2 regions of the Streptomyces yunnanensis genome follow, and region 2 is predicted to be linked to the other one. Evidence: predicted binding sites of a transcription regulator. Region 2 holds the regulator's gene; the other holds the start of a gene.

Region 1 (5,330 bases), 730 kb from region 2:
GTTCACCGGAGCCACGGACCAGGCGTCGGCGACCCGCCTCCCACAGATACGCCTGCGGACATGCAGAAACGCAGGCGTATCCGTGGAAGGTGCGCAGGGGAGGGATGAAGTGCACCGGACCGGGGCAGGAAGAGGCGGGAGCGTGCCGCGCTACCGTGCGGAGTGCGAGAAGAGGCCGGTCACCGGCCCCGCGGAGCCGTACGGAGCCGAGACGGCCGTACAGCGGACGTTCAGCGAACGTTGATCGCCGCTCTCCATGCTGAGGCGCATGTTGCGCAGTGTGATCTCAGAGCCTGTAGAGGACGACCGGGACGTGCAAGGGCCCGATGCGTCGCAGATCGCCCTTACCTGGAGCGGAGAGCCGGGCCGCTTAGAAGAGCTGACGCACGGCATGCTCCTGGATCAGGCCGCACGGGCGGCGGCGGCGCTCACCCGCCTCGGGGTGCGGGCCGGCGACCGGGTCGCGGTGCACCTGCCGCTGGTGCCCGAGTCGGTGATCGCCACCCTCGCCTGCGGCAGACTGGACGCGATACGCACCACGCTGCCGGTGTCGCTGACCATCCCCGAACTCGCCGCGCGCCTACGGGAGTCGGGAGCCCGGGTGCTGATCACGGCGGACGCGGCGTTCTGGGACGGGTCCGTGCGGCCGGTGAAGCCGGTCCTGGACCATGCGCTGGCGCGGAGCGCCGCCATCGACGCGAGCCGCCTGCCGCACACCGTGCTGGTGGTGAACCGCTGCTCGCGCCCGGTCTCCTGGAAGCCCGGCCGCGACCGGTGGTGGCACGAGGAGCTCGCCGAGGACTGACCCCCGCGCGCACCACTCCGCTGCACCACCCGACGGGCCGTGCGCCGCGGGCGCTCCTAGCGTGGGCCTTCCCACCCCCTACGGAAGCCCGGTAGCCATGTCGCACCGCAACGCCCGTGGTCATCACCCCCACCCGCACCCCCTGCCGCTCCCCGGTTCCGAGCGCGGGCGGCCGCTCGGGCGGGGGCGCGCCGAGCACGGGCCGCCCACCCGCCCGCACGCTGCGCACCGTCCCCACCCGATACCGACCCACGAGAACGGCGGCCGGGGCTCCTAGGGCGCTCCTGACGGATCAGGGTCGGACAGGGTGTGCCGCTCGGGCCGTGCGGTCCCGCCCGTACCCTGAAGGGGTGAGCACCACCTCCCCGTCGCAGCCCGAGCCCGAGCCGACCGCCCGCGGCAGTCGGGACACCCCCGCCGCCCAGGACGCGGCCCCGGCGCCCACGGCCGCCGCCGCCTTGATCTTCGACGACCCGCTGAGCCAGCAGTCCGCGGACGACACCGACCGCGGTTGGGGCGAGCGGCCGACCGCCGCGGGCAGCGCCGCCGACCTGGCCCGCTTCCTCGACGAAAAGCCGCCCCACCACCTCTGAGCGAGGCGACGGGGCGGCGAGGGCCGGCCGGAGCGCCCGCTACTGCTGGGTCTTCTGCGTGATGATGGCCGCCGCGGCCGCCCCGGGAGCGGCCGAGGTGCCGTTGCGCTGGGCGATCAGGGCGTCCCGGATCTCGGTGAGCAGTTCGATCTCGGTCGGGGCCGCCGGAGCGTCCTCGACCGGCTTCTTGGCGTCCTGACGGGCCTTCCACTTGTTCATCGGCAGGATCATGAGGAAGTAGACGACGCCCGCGGTGATCAGGAAGGTCAGCGCCGCGCTGAGCACCGAGCCCCACAGGACGTAGATGCCGTCCACGTACAGGCCGGTCTTCTTGTCCACCGAGCAGGTGCTGAGGCAGGTCTGGTAGTTGTCGAGGTTCTTCGAGCCGAAGGCACCGACGATCGGGTTGATGACGCCCTTGACGACCGCGTTGACGATGCTCGTGAACGCCGCACCGACGACGACCGCCACCGCGAGTTCGATGACGTTGCCGCGCATCAGGAAATCCTTGAACCCCTGAAGGACGCTCTTGTTCTCGCTCACCTGACAGCCTCTTTCCACGCTTGCTCTGGACGGTGCACCGACAATCAGCACCGCAACTTACGGCAGGGCGGGGCGCGGGTGTCCAATCACGCAACACGAACCGGCGATCGACCAGAGCGTCAGTGCGGAGAGCCGGCCGGGAGCGACGGACCGGGGGGACCGGGCCGTGCCGAGGCCGGATCGCAGGAGGCGGAGGTGCGGCCGGGCGGGATCGGGGAGCCGCCGGGGAACGGCGGACCCGGCCGCTCGGCGGAGTCCTCGCGGCGGTGATGGGTGCGGCGGTGCCGATAACGGCATCGGTATCGGTGGTGCGGGCGCGCCCTCGGGACGGGCGCGCGGCAGGTGCCCCGCCACTCGGAGAAGTCTCGCGGCCCGGAGCGGGAGACGCCACTCGATCTTGACGCGTACCCGGCATCGTCATCGCTCCCCGCACCCCGCCGCGGCGGGGTGGGCGACGGGGGCGGACGCGGTGCGGGCGGGGCCGTGCGTCAGGCCGGTGGCCAGTGCTGCGGCGGTCGTTGCCAGCGCGGCGGCGAGCAGGCGCCGGCGTCCCGCCCCGCGCCATCGGGCGCGGACGCCGCCCGGGCGGACAGGGACGAAGTGGGGCACTTCACACCGCGGGGGTGCGGGAAGGGACGGGGTCGGGGTGGGGAAGGGCATGGTCGTCACCGCCTGTGGTGCGGAAAGCGGGACCGACGTTCGGACCCGGCGATCACCACCGTGCCGCACATCGCCGCGACCCGCTCCGGCCTGTGGACGGCCCCACGGTTGTGGACAACTCCGTCACCCGGCAGGGGGTGGCAGCTGCCGCCCCGCCCCGACCAGGGCCGGCCCCGCCCCAGCGGAAGCCGCCCCCCCCGGCCGCTACGGCAGGTCTATCCCCAGATCCCACCCCTGGTGCGCGTCCGTGCACAGGCAGGCGCGTTCGGTGGTGGCGGGCAGCGCGGCGACGGTGTCGAAGAGGACCTCGCGCAGCCGGCTGATGTTCTCGCCGAAGACCTTGAGGACCTCCTCGTGGGAGACGCCCTCGCCGGTCTCGGTGCCCGCGTCCAGGTCGGTGACCAGGGTCAGCGAGGTGTAGCACAGGCTCAGCTCGCGGGCCAGGACGGCCTCGGGGTGACCGGTCATGCCGACCACCGACCAGCCCTGGGCGGCGTGCCAGCGCGACTCGGCGCGGGTGGAGAAGCGCGGGCCCTCGATCACCACGAGGGTGCCGCCGTCGACCGGCTCCCAGTCCCGGCCGCGGGCGGCGGCGAGGGCGGCCTGGCGGCCGGCGGGGCAGTACGGGTCGGCGAAGGTCAGGTGGACGACGTGGGGAACGCTGCCGTCCGGGCGCGGTATGCCGTCGAAGTACGACTGGACGCGGGACTTGGTGCGGTCCACGAGCTGGTCGGGGACGAGCAGCGTGCCGGGGCCGTACTCGGGTCGCAGCCCGCCCACCGCGCACGGCCCGAGGACCTGCCGCACGCCGACGGAGCGCAGCGCCCAGAGGTTGGCGCGGTAGTTGATGCCGTGCGGCGGCAGGTGATGCCCGCGGCCGTGCCGGGGCAGGAACGCGACCGAACGGCCGGCGATCTCGCCGAGGAACAGGGAATCGCTGGGGCGCCCGTAGGGGGTGTCCACAGTGATCTCGGTCACGTCGTCCAGGAAGGAGTAGAACCCCGACCCGCCGATAACGCCAATCTCCGCGTCAGCCATGCGGTCACACTATCGGGGCGCGACGGCGGCCCGCCGGTGACCCGGTGGATCGGCTGCGGGCCGGGGAACGCAGCGGGCCCCGCCGCTCCCTGGTGGGGAGTGGCGGGGCCCGGAGGTCCGGTGGCCGGTGCCGCTGTGAGGCCGACCGTCGGCGCAGGTCAGGCGGCGGAGCCGGTGCTCGCCGAGGCCGTCGACTTGCTGTCCGAGGACGAAGCGGACGACGTCGAGGACGAGGAGGACGCCGAGGACGAGGACGTCGAGGAGGTGGAGCCGCTCGACGACGTGGAGCTGCTGGCCGGGCTGCTGCTGGACGACGAGCCGCGGCTGTCGTTGCGGTAGAAGCCGGAGCCCTTGAAGACGATGCCGACCGCCGAGAACACCTTCTTGAGGCGTCCGTTGCAGCTGGGGCACTCGGTGAGCGCGTCGTCGGTGAACTTCTGCACGGCCTCAAGGCCCTCGCCGCACGCGGTGCACTGGTACTGGTAGGTCGGCACTTGACTTCCTCCTGGCACTCTCACTCATTGAGTGCTAACGACGCTCCATCTTGCAGTATTCCGGCGCATCAGTCCACCGTGAACGCTGCACGGTGACCGACTCCACGCCCGGCCCCGGACCCGGTTCCACGCCCGTTCAGGCGCGGCTCAGCTCGCGTTCCCGCTCGTCGGCGACGGTCTCCGCGGGGGCCTCGGCGCCGGTGTCGGCGGCAGCCGCCGACCCGGTGACCACCTTCGAGGGCCGGGGCGCCAGGTAGGCCCGCAGGGAGAGCAGCACCACCAGGGCCAGCGCCGTGCCGGCCAGCGGCACCAGGAAGCCGGAGCTCGGGCCGAAGCGGTCCGCCAGCTGGCCGGCGGCGGTGGCCGCAGCCGCCTGGCCCAGCGCCACCGCACCGGTCAGCCAGGTGAACGCCTCGGTCCGGGCGGTGGCCGGGACCAGGGACTCGACGAGGGTGTAGCCGGTGATCAGCGCCGGGGCGATGCACAGGCCGACGACCAGGCCGACGGCGCCCAGCAGCGGCACCGCGGTCACCGCCCACAGCGGGGTGGTGGCCAGCGCCAGCAGACCGTAGGCGACCAGCAGCCGGCGGCGCGGGCCGACCTTCCAGGCGATCGCGCCGCAGGCGATGCCGGCGAGCATGTTGCCGCCCGCGAAGATCCCGTAGAGGACGCCGTTGATGCCGGGCTGGCCGATGTGCTCGGTGAGCGCGGTCAGCGAGACCTGCATGCCGCCGAAGACCGAGCCGATGCCGAGGAACGCCACGATCAGCACCCGCACGCCGGGGACGGACAGCGCCGAGACGCGCGGGTGGTCGTCCGACGAGCCGCGGTGGACGGGCGGCTGGGTGCGCCGCTGGGAGGCGAACAGCAGGCCGCCGGCCAGCGTCAGCACGGCCTCGGCGACCAGGCCGGCGGCCGGGTGGACGCCAGTGCACAGCGCGGTCGCCAGCACCGGGCCGACGACGAAGGTGAACTCGTCGGTCACCGACTCGAAGGCGGCGGCGGTGGGCATCAGCGGGCTGCCGCCCAGCTTCGTCGCCCAGCGGGCCCGCACCATCGGGCCGACCTGCGGTGTCGAGGCGCCCGTGGGGACGGCGACGGCGAGCAGCGCCCACAGGGGGGCGTGGGCGAGGGCCAGGGCGATCAGGGCGCAGACGCCGGCGACGTGCACCAGGATGCCGGGGATCAGCACCGTGC
Region 2 (5,330 bases):
GTGCCCAGCGACGCCGCGGTCATCGGGATGGTGACCGTGCAGTGCAGATCGTCGCCGCGCCGCTGGAACACCGCGTGGGGCAGCTCGTGGATCTCGACGTAGAGGTCGCCGGCGGGGCCGCCGCCGGGGCCCACCTCGCCCTCGCCGGCCAGCTGGATCCGGGTGCCGTTGTCGACACCGGCCGGGATCTTGACCGTGAGGGTGCGGCGGGAGCGGACCCGTCCGTCGCCCGCGCACTCGGGGCACGGCGTCGGCACGACCGTGCCGAAGCCCTGGCACTGGGGGCAGGGCCGGGAGGTCATGACCTGGCCCAGGAAGGACCGGGTGACCTGCGAGACCTCACCGCGACCGCGGCACATGTCGCAGGTCTGCGCCGAGGTGCCCGGCGCCGCGCCCTCGCCGCTGCACGTGGTGCAGACGACGGCGGTGTCGACCTGGATGTCCTTGGTGGTGCCGAACGCGGCCTCGCTGAGCTCGACATCGAGGCGGATCATGGCGTCCTGGCCGCGGCGGGTCCGCGAGCGCGGGCCGCGCTGCGAGGCCGTGCCGAAGAACGCGTCCATGATGTCGGAGAAGTTGCCGAAGCCCGCGCCGAAGCCGCCCGCGCCGCCGGCACCGCCGGACTGCGAGAGGGGGTCGCCGCCGAGGTCGTAGACCTGCTTCTTCTGCGGATCCGAGAGGACCTCGTAGGCGGCGTTGATCTCCTTGAACCGCTCTTGGGTCTTGGGGTCCGGGTTCACGTCCGGGTGCAGCTCGCGCGCCAGCCGCCGGAACGCCTTCTTGATCTGGTCCTGCGAGGCGTCCCGACCGACACCGAGGACCGAGTAATAATCCGTGGCCACTTACGACTCCGCGAGGATCTGTCCGACGTAACGTGCCACTGCGCGTACCGCTCCCATCGTTCCGGGGTAGTCCATGCGGGTCGGTCCGACCACGCCCAATTTCGCGACGGCCTCGTCGCCAGAACCGTATCCGACGGTGACGACCGAGGTGGACGTCAGGCCCTCGTGAGCATTCTCATGCCCGATGCGCACGGTCATGCCCGAGTCCTTGGCCTCCCCGAGCAGCTTGAGCATCACCACATGCTCCTCAAGGGCTTCCAGCACCGGCCGGATGGTCAGGGGAAAATCATGCCCGAAGCGCGTCAGATTGGCGGTGCCGCCGATCATGAGCCGCTCTTCGGTCTCCTCCACCAGAGTCTCCAGCAGTACCGACAGTACTGTCGAGACGGTCGCCCGGTCGTCCTGTTCGAAGGATTCCGGGAGATCCTGCACCAGCTGCGGGACGTCCGTGAAACGGCGGCCGACGATCCGGCTGTTGAGCCGGGCGCGCAGATCCGCCAGGGACGTCTCGCCGAACGGCGTCTGGCAGTCGATGAGCCGCTGCTCGACGCGGCCGGTGTCGGTGATCAGCACCAGCATCAGCCGGGCCGGGGCCAGCGCCAGGAGTTCGACGTGCCGGACCGTCGACCGCGTCAGGGACGGGTACTGCACCACCGCCACCTGCCGGGTCAGCTGCGCCAGCAGGCGCACCGTGCGGCCCACCACGTCGTCCAGGTCGACGGCGCCGTCGAGGAAGTTCTGGATCGCCCGTCGCTCGGGGACGGACAGCGGCTTGACGCCGGCGAGCTTGTCGACGAAGAGGCGGTAGCCCTTGTCCGTCGGGATCCGGCCGGCGCTGGTGTGCGGCTGGGCGATGTAGCCCTCGTCCTCCAGGGCCGCCATGTCGTTGCGGACGGTGGCCGGGGAGACGCCCAGCCTGTGGCGCTCGGTGAGCGCCTTGGAACCCACCGGCTCCTCCGTCCCGACATAGTCCTGGACGATGGCGCGCAGCACTTCGAGCCTGCGTTCACTGAGCATTCCGCCACCTCCAGTCGGCCGTCCCGCCGTGTCGTCTCTTCTCCTGGCACTCGCACGGGCCGAGTGCCAGACCCGGAGCCAGTGTACGGCCGGGTAGCACGGATGCGGCAAGGGCGGGCGTACCGAGGGCTTACCCACCACCGCGGAATCCGACCCCCGGGTCGCCCCTGAGAGCCCCCTGATCGCACCCCGAGGTCCCCCTGATCCCGCCCCGCCACGGCCCCGGGCAAAAGCCCCGGGCGGTAGCCGTACTGCCCGCAGTGCGTGCCGGACGTCGGACGGCAGGCGGGAGTTCGACGACAGGGGCTAGCGTCTCGGTATGCGCACCACTTGGGAAGAGGCGGGCTGGGAGCGGCTCGGCGAGGGTGTCGTCCGGCGCCGGATGCCCGGCTGGGACGAGACGATCGGCGTGATCGCCGGCTCGGACGGCGTGCTGATCGTCGACACCGGCCCGACGCTCGGTGCCGGGGCCGAACTGCGCCGGACGGTCCGCGCGGTGCTGGGCCGCGATGTGACGCATGTCGCGCTCACCCACGCGCACTTCGACCACGTCCTGGGCACCGCGGCCTTCGCGGGGGTGGAGGTGTTCGGCGCGACCGGACTGGCCGAGCTGCTGCGGCACGGCAAGGAGGAGCTGCGGGACTCCGCGGTCCGGCACGGCGTGGACCCGGACACCGCGGCGGAGGCCGCGGACCTGCTGGTCGCCCCGCACCACCACGTGCACGGGGAGCTGACCGTCCGCCTCGGGGACCGGGAAGTGCTGCTGGCCAACGTCGGCCCCGGTCACACCGCCCACGACCTGGCCGTCCTGGTGCCGGGCCGGGCCGGTGAACGGGAGATCGTGTTCTGCGGCGACCTCGTCGAGGAGTCCGGCGAGCCCCAGGCGGGCCGGGACGCGCTGCCCCGGCTCTGGCCCGCCGCGCTGGACCGGCTGCTGGCGCTGGGCGGCGAGGACGCGGTGTACGTGCCCGGCCACGGCGCGGTGGTCGACGCCCGCTTCGTACGCGCCCAGCGGGACGCCCTGGCCGCCCGCTTCGGCGCCGACTCGCCCTGATCCGCCACCCCGTCGACTGTCGCCCCGGCGCCCCGTGCACCGGGGACCACCGCCCCGCCGATCCCCAGGAAGCAGACCCGCATGCACAGCAGGCACTACAGCCCCGACCTCACTCCCCCCTGGAAGAAGCCGAAGCCGGTGCCCGAGGTGCCGGCCGATCCCGGGCTGGTCGTGGAGGAGGTGGTGACGGGCTACTGCGGCGCGGTCCTGCGGTGCGAGAAGACCGCCGAGGGCCCGACGGTCACATTGGAGGACCGCTTCGGCAAGCAGCGGGTGTTCCCGATGGTGCCGCGCGGTTTCCTCCTGGAGGGCAGGACCGTCACCCTCGTCCGGCCGCAGAGCCGTCCGGCGCCGAGCGGCCCGGCGCGCACCGCGTCCGGCTCGATCGCGGTCCCCGGGGCGCGCGCCCGGGTCGCCCGCGCCGGTCGCATCTACGTGGAGGGGCGGCACGACGCGGAGTTGGTGGAGCGCGTCTGGGGCGACGACCTGCGGATCGAGGGCGTCGTCGTGGAGTACCTGGAGGGCGTCGACGACCTCCCGGCGATCGTCGACGCGTTCGCCCCCGGTCCGGACGCGCGCCTGGGCGTCCTGGTGGACCACCTCGTCCCCGGCTCGAAGGAGTCCCGGATCGCGGCGGCGGTGACCGGTGAGCACGCGCTGGTCGTCGGCCACCCGTACATCGACGTCTGGGAGGCGGTGAAGCCGTCCTCGGTGGGCATCCCGGCGTGGCCGCGGGTCCCCCGGGGCCAGGACTGGAAGACCGGGGTGTGCCGGGCGCTGGGCTGGCCGGAGAACACCGGTGCGGCCTGGCAGCGGATCCTGTCGCGGGTGCGGTCCTACAAGGACCTGGAGCCGGCGCTGCTGGGCCGGGTCGAGGAGCTGATCGACTTCGTGACGGCGCCGGAGGGGGCGGACGGCCGCTGAAGGCCCGTCCCGCACGGCGTGCGCCCCTGGTGCACGCCGTGCGCCGGACCGGCGGTGAGCGCACTCTGGTAGCAGCGATTCCGGAGGTGACCGCCATGTTGAAGACCGCTGTCGGATGGCATGTCGAGCTGGAATTCGAGGAGGACACCCACCGCACCCGGGCCGCCGCGCTGGTACGGCTGCCCGACGGGACCGAAGTGCGGTCCCATGGTTATGCCAGCCGCCACCCGGCCGACGGGAACCAGCCCCGGGTCGGCGAGGAGGTCGCGGGGGCAAGAGCCCTCAACGATCTTGCGATGCAGTTGCTGACCAAGGCGCACGACGAGATCGACTCGGCATCGGGGCGGATGTCGCGGCCGCTGACCCACTGAAGTCCCCCGGCCGGTCGGGCCGTTGGACCGCTGGGCCGCTAACGCCGCGCCGGCCCGCCGGGAGGCGCCGGCCCGTCACGAGGCGTCAGTCCACCAGATCGCGGACCACCGCGTCCGCGAGGAGGCGACCGCGGAGCGTCAGCACGGCCCGCCCCGCCTCGTACGGGCCGGGCGCCAGGAGGCCGTCGGCCACCGCGCGGGCGGCGGCGCGGGCCCCCGTGGGGGCGAGGAGGGAGAGCGGGCAGCCGGCGGCGAGGCGGAGTTCCAGGAGGATCCGCTCGACGCGGCGGTCCTCGTCGGCGAGCAGTTCGCGGCCGGCCCCCGGGGAGCGGCCCTCGGCGAGGGCCTGGGCGTAGGCGGCGGGGTGCTTGACGTTCCACCAGCGGACGCCGCCGACGTGGCTGTGCGCGCCGGGGCCGGCGCCCCACCAGTCGGCGCCGGTCCAGTACAGCTCGTTGTGGCGGCAGCGGGCGGCCTCGGTGGTGGCCCAGTTGGAGACCTCGTACCAGGAGTAGCCGGCGGCGGTGAGGCGCTCCTCGGCGATCAGATAGCGGTCGGCGTGCACGTCGTCGTCGGTCATCGGGATCTCGCCGCGGCGGATCCGGCGGGCCAGCTGGGTGCCCTCCTCGACGATCAGCGCGTAGGCGGAGATGTGGTCCGGGCCGGCGCCGGTGGCGGCGTCGAGGGTGGCCCGCCAGTCGTCGTCGGACTCGCCGGGGGTGCCGTAGATCAGATCGAGGTTGACGTGCGCGAAGCCGGCCGCCCGGGCCTCGGCGACGCAGGCTTCGGGGCGGCCCGGGGTGTGCGTGCGGTCCAGGATCTTCAGGACGTGCTGCCGGGCGCTCTGCATGCCGAAGGAGACGCGGTTGAAGCCGGCAGCGCGCAGCTCGGCGAGATAGCGCGGATCGACGGACTCCGGGTTGGCCTCGGTGGTGATCTCGGCGTCGGGCGCCAGCCCGAACTCGTCGCGCAGCGCGGCCAGCATCCGGCCGAGGTCGGCGGCCGGCAGCAGGGTCGGGGTGCCGCCGCCGACGAAGACCGTCTCCACCGGGCGGGGGTCGTCGCCGAGCACCTTGCGGGCCAGCCGGACCTCCTCGACGAGGGTGTCGGCGTAGTTCTCGC

Evidence for each region. The regulator HrcA, encoded in region 2, represses chaperone genes, less so after heat shock. The targets are predictions, from matches to a motif close to TTNGCACTCNGNNNNNCNGAGTGCNAA.
Region 1: a site for HrcA is predicted at 4,145-4,171, ahead of MOV08_RS24525 (FmdB family zinc ribbon protein). Genes of this name have one in related genera too.

Annotation. Positions count from the first base shown of each region.
Region 1 is NZ_CP095749.1:5,598,826-5,604,155, forward strand. It holds gene MOV08_RS24500 (AMP-binding protein) at 314-805, shown strand; gene MOV08_RS24505 (hypothetical protein) at 1,156-1,398, shown strand; gene mscL (large conductance mechanosensitive channel protein MscL) at 1,438-1,941, opposite strand; gene MOV08_RS24515 (hypothetical protein) at 2,359-2,550, opposite strand; gene MOV08_RS24520 (S-methyl-5'-thioadenosine phosphorylase) at 2,806-3,639, opposite strand; gene MOV08_RS24525 (FmdB family zinc ribbon protein) at 3,798-4,133, opposite strand; gene MOV08_RS24530 (MFS transporter) at 4,270-5,330, opposite strand, start outside.
Region 2 is NZ_CP095749.1:6,324,999-6,330,328, reverse strand. It holds gene dnaJ (molecular chaperone DnaJ) at 1-842, opposite strand, end outside; gene hrcA (heat-inducible transcriptional repressor HrcA) at 843-1,859, opposite strand; gene MOV08_RS27560 (MBL fold metallo-hydrolase) at 2,179-2,913, shown strand; gene MOV08_RS27555 (DUF3097 domain-containing protein) at 2,995-3,837, shown strand; gene MOV08_RS27550 (DUF1876 domain-containing protein) at 3,933-4,208, shown strand; gene hemW (radical SAM family heme chaperone HemW) at 4,294-5,330, opposite strand, start outside.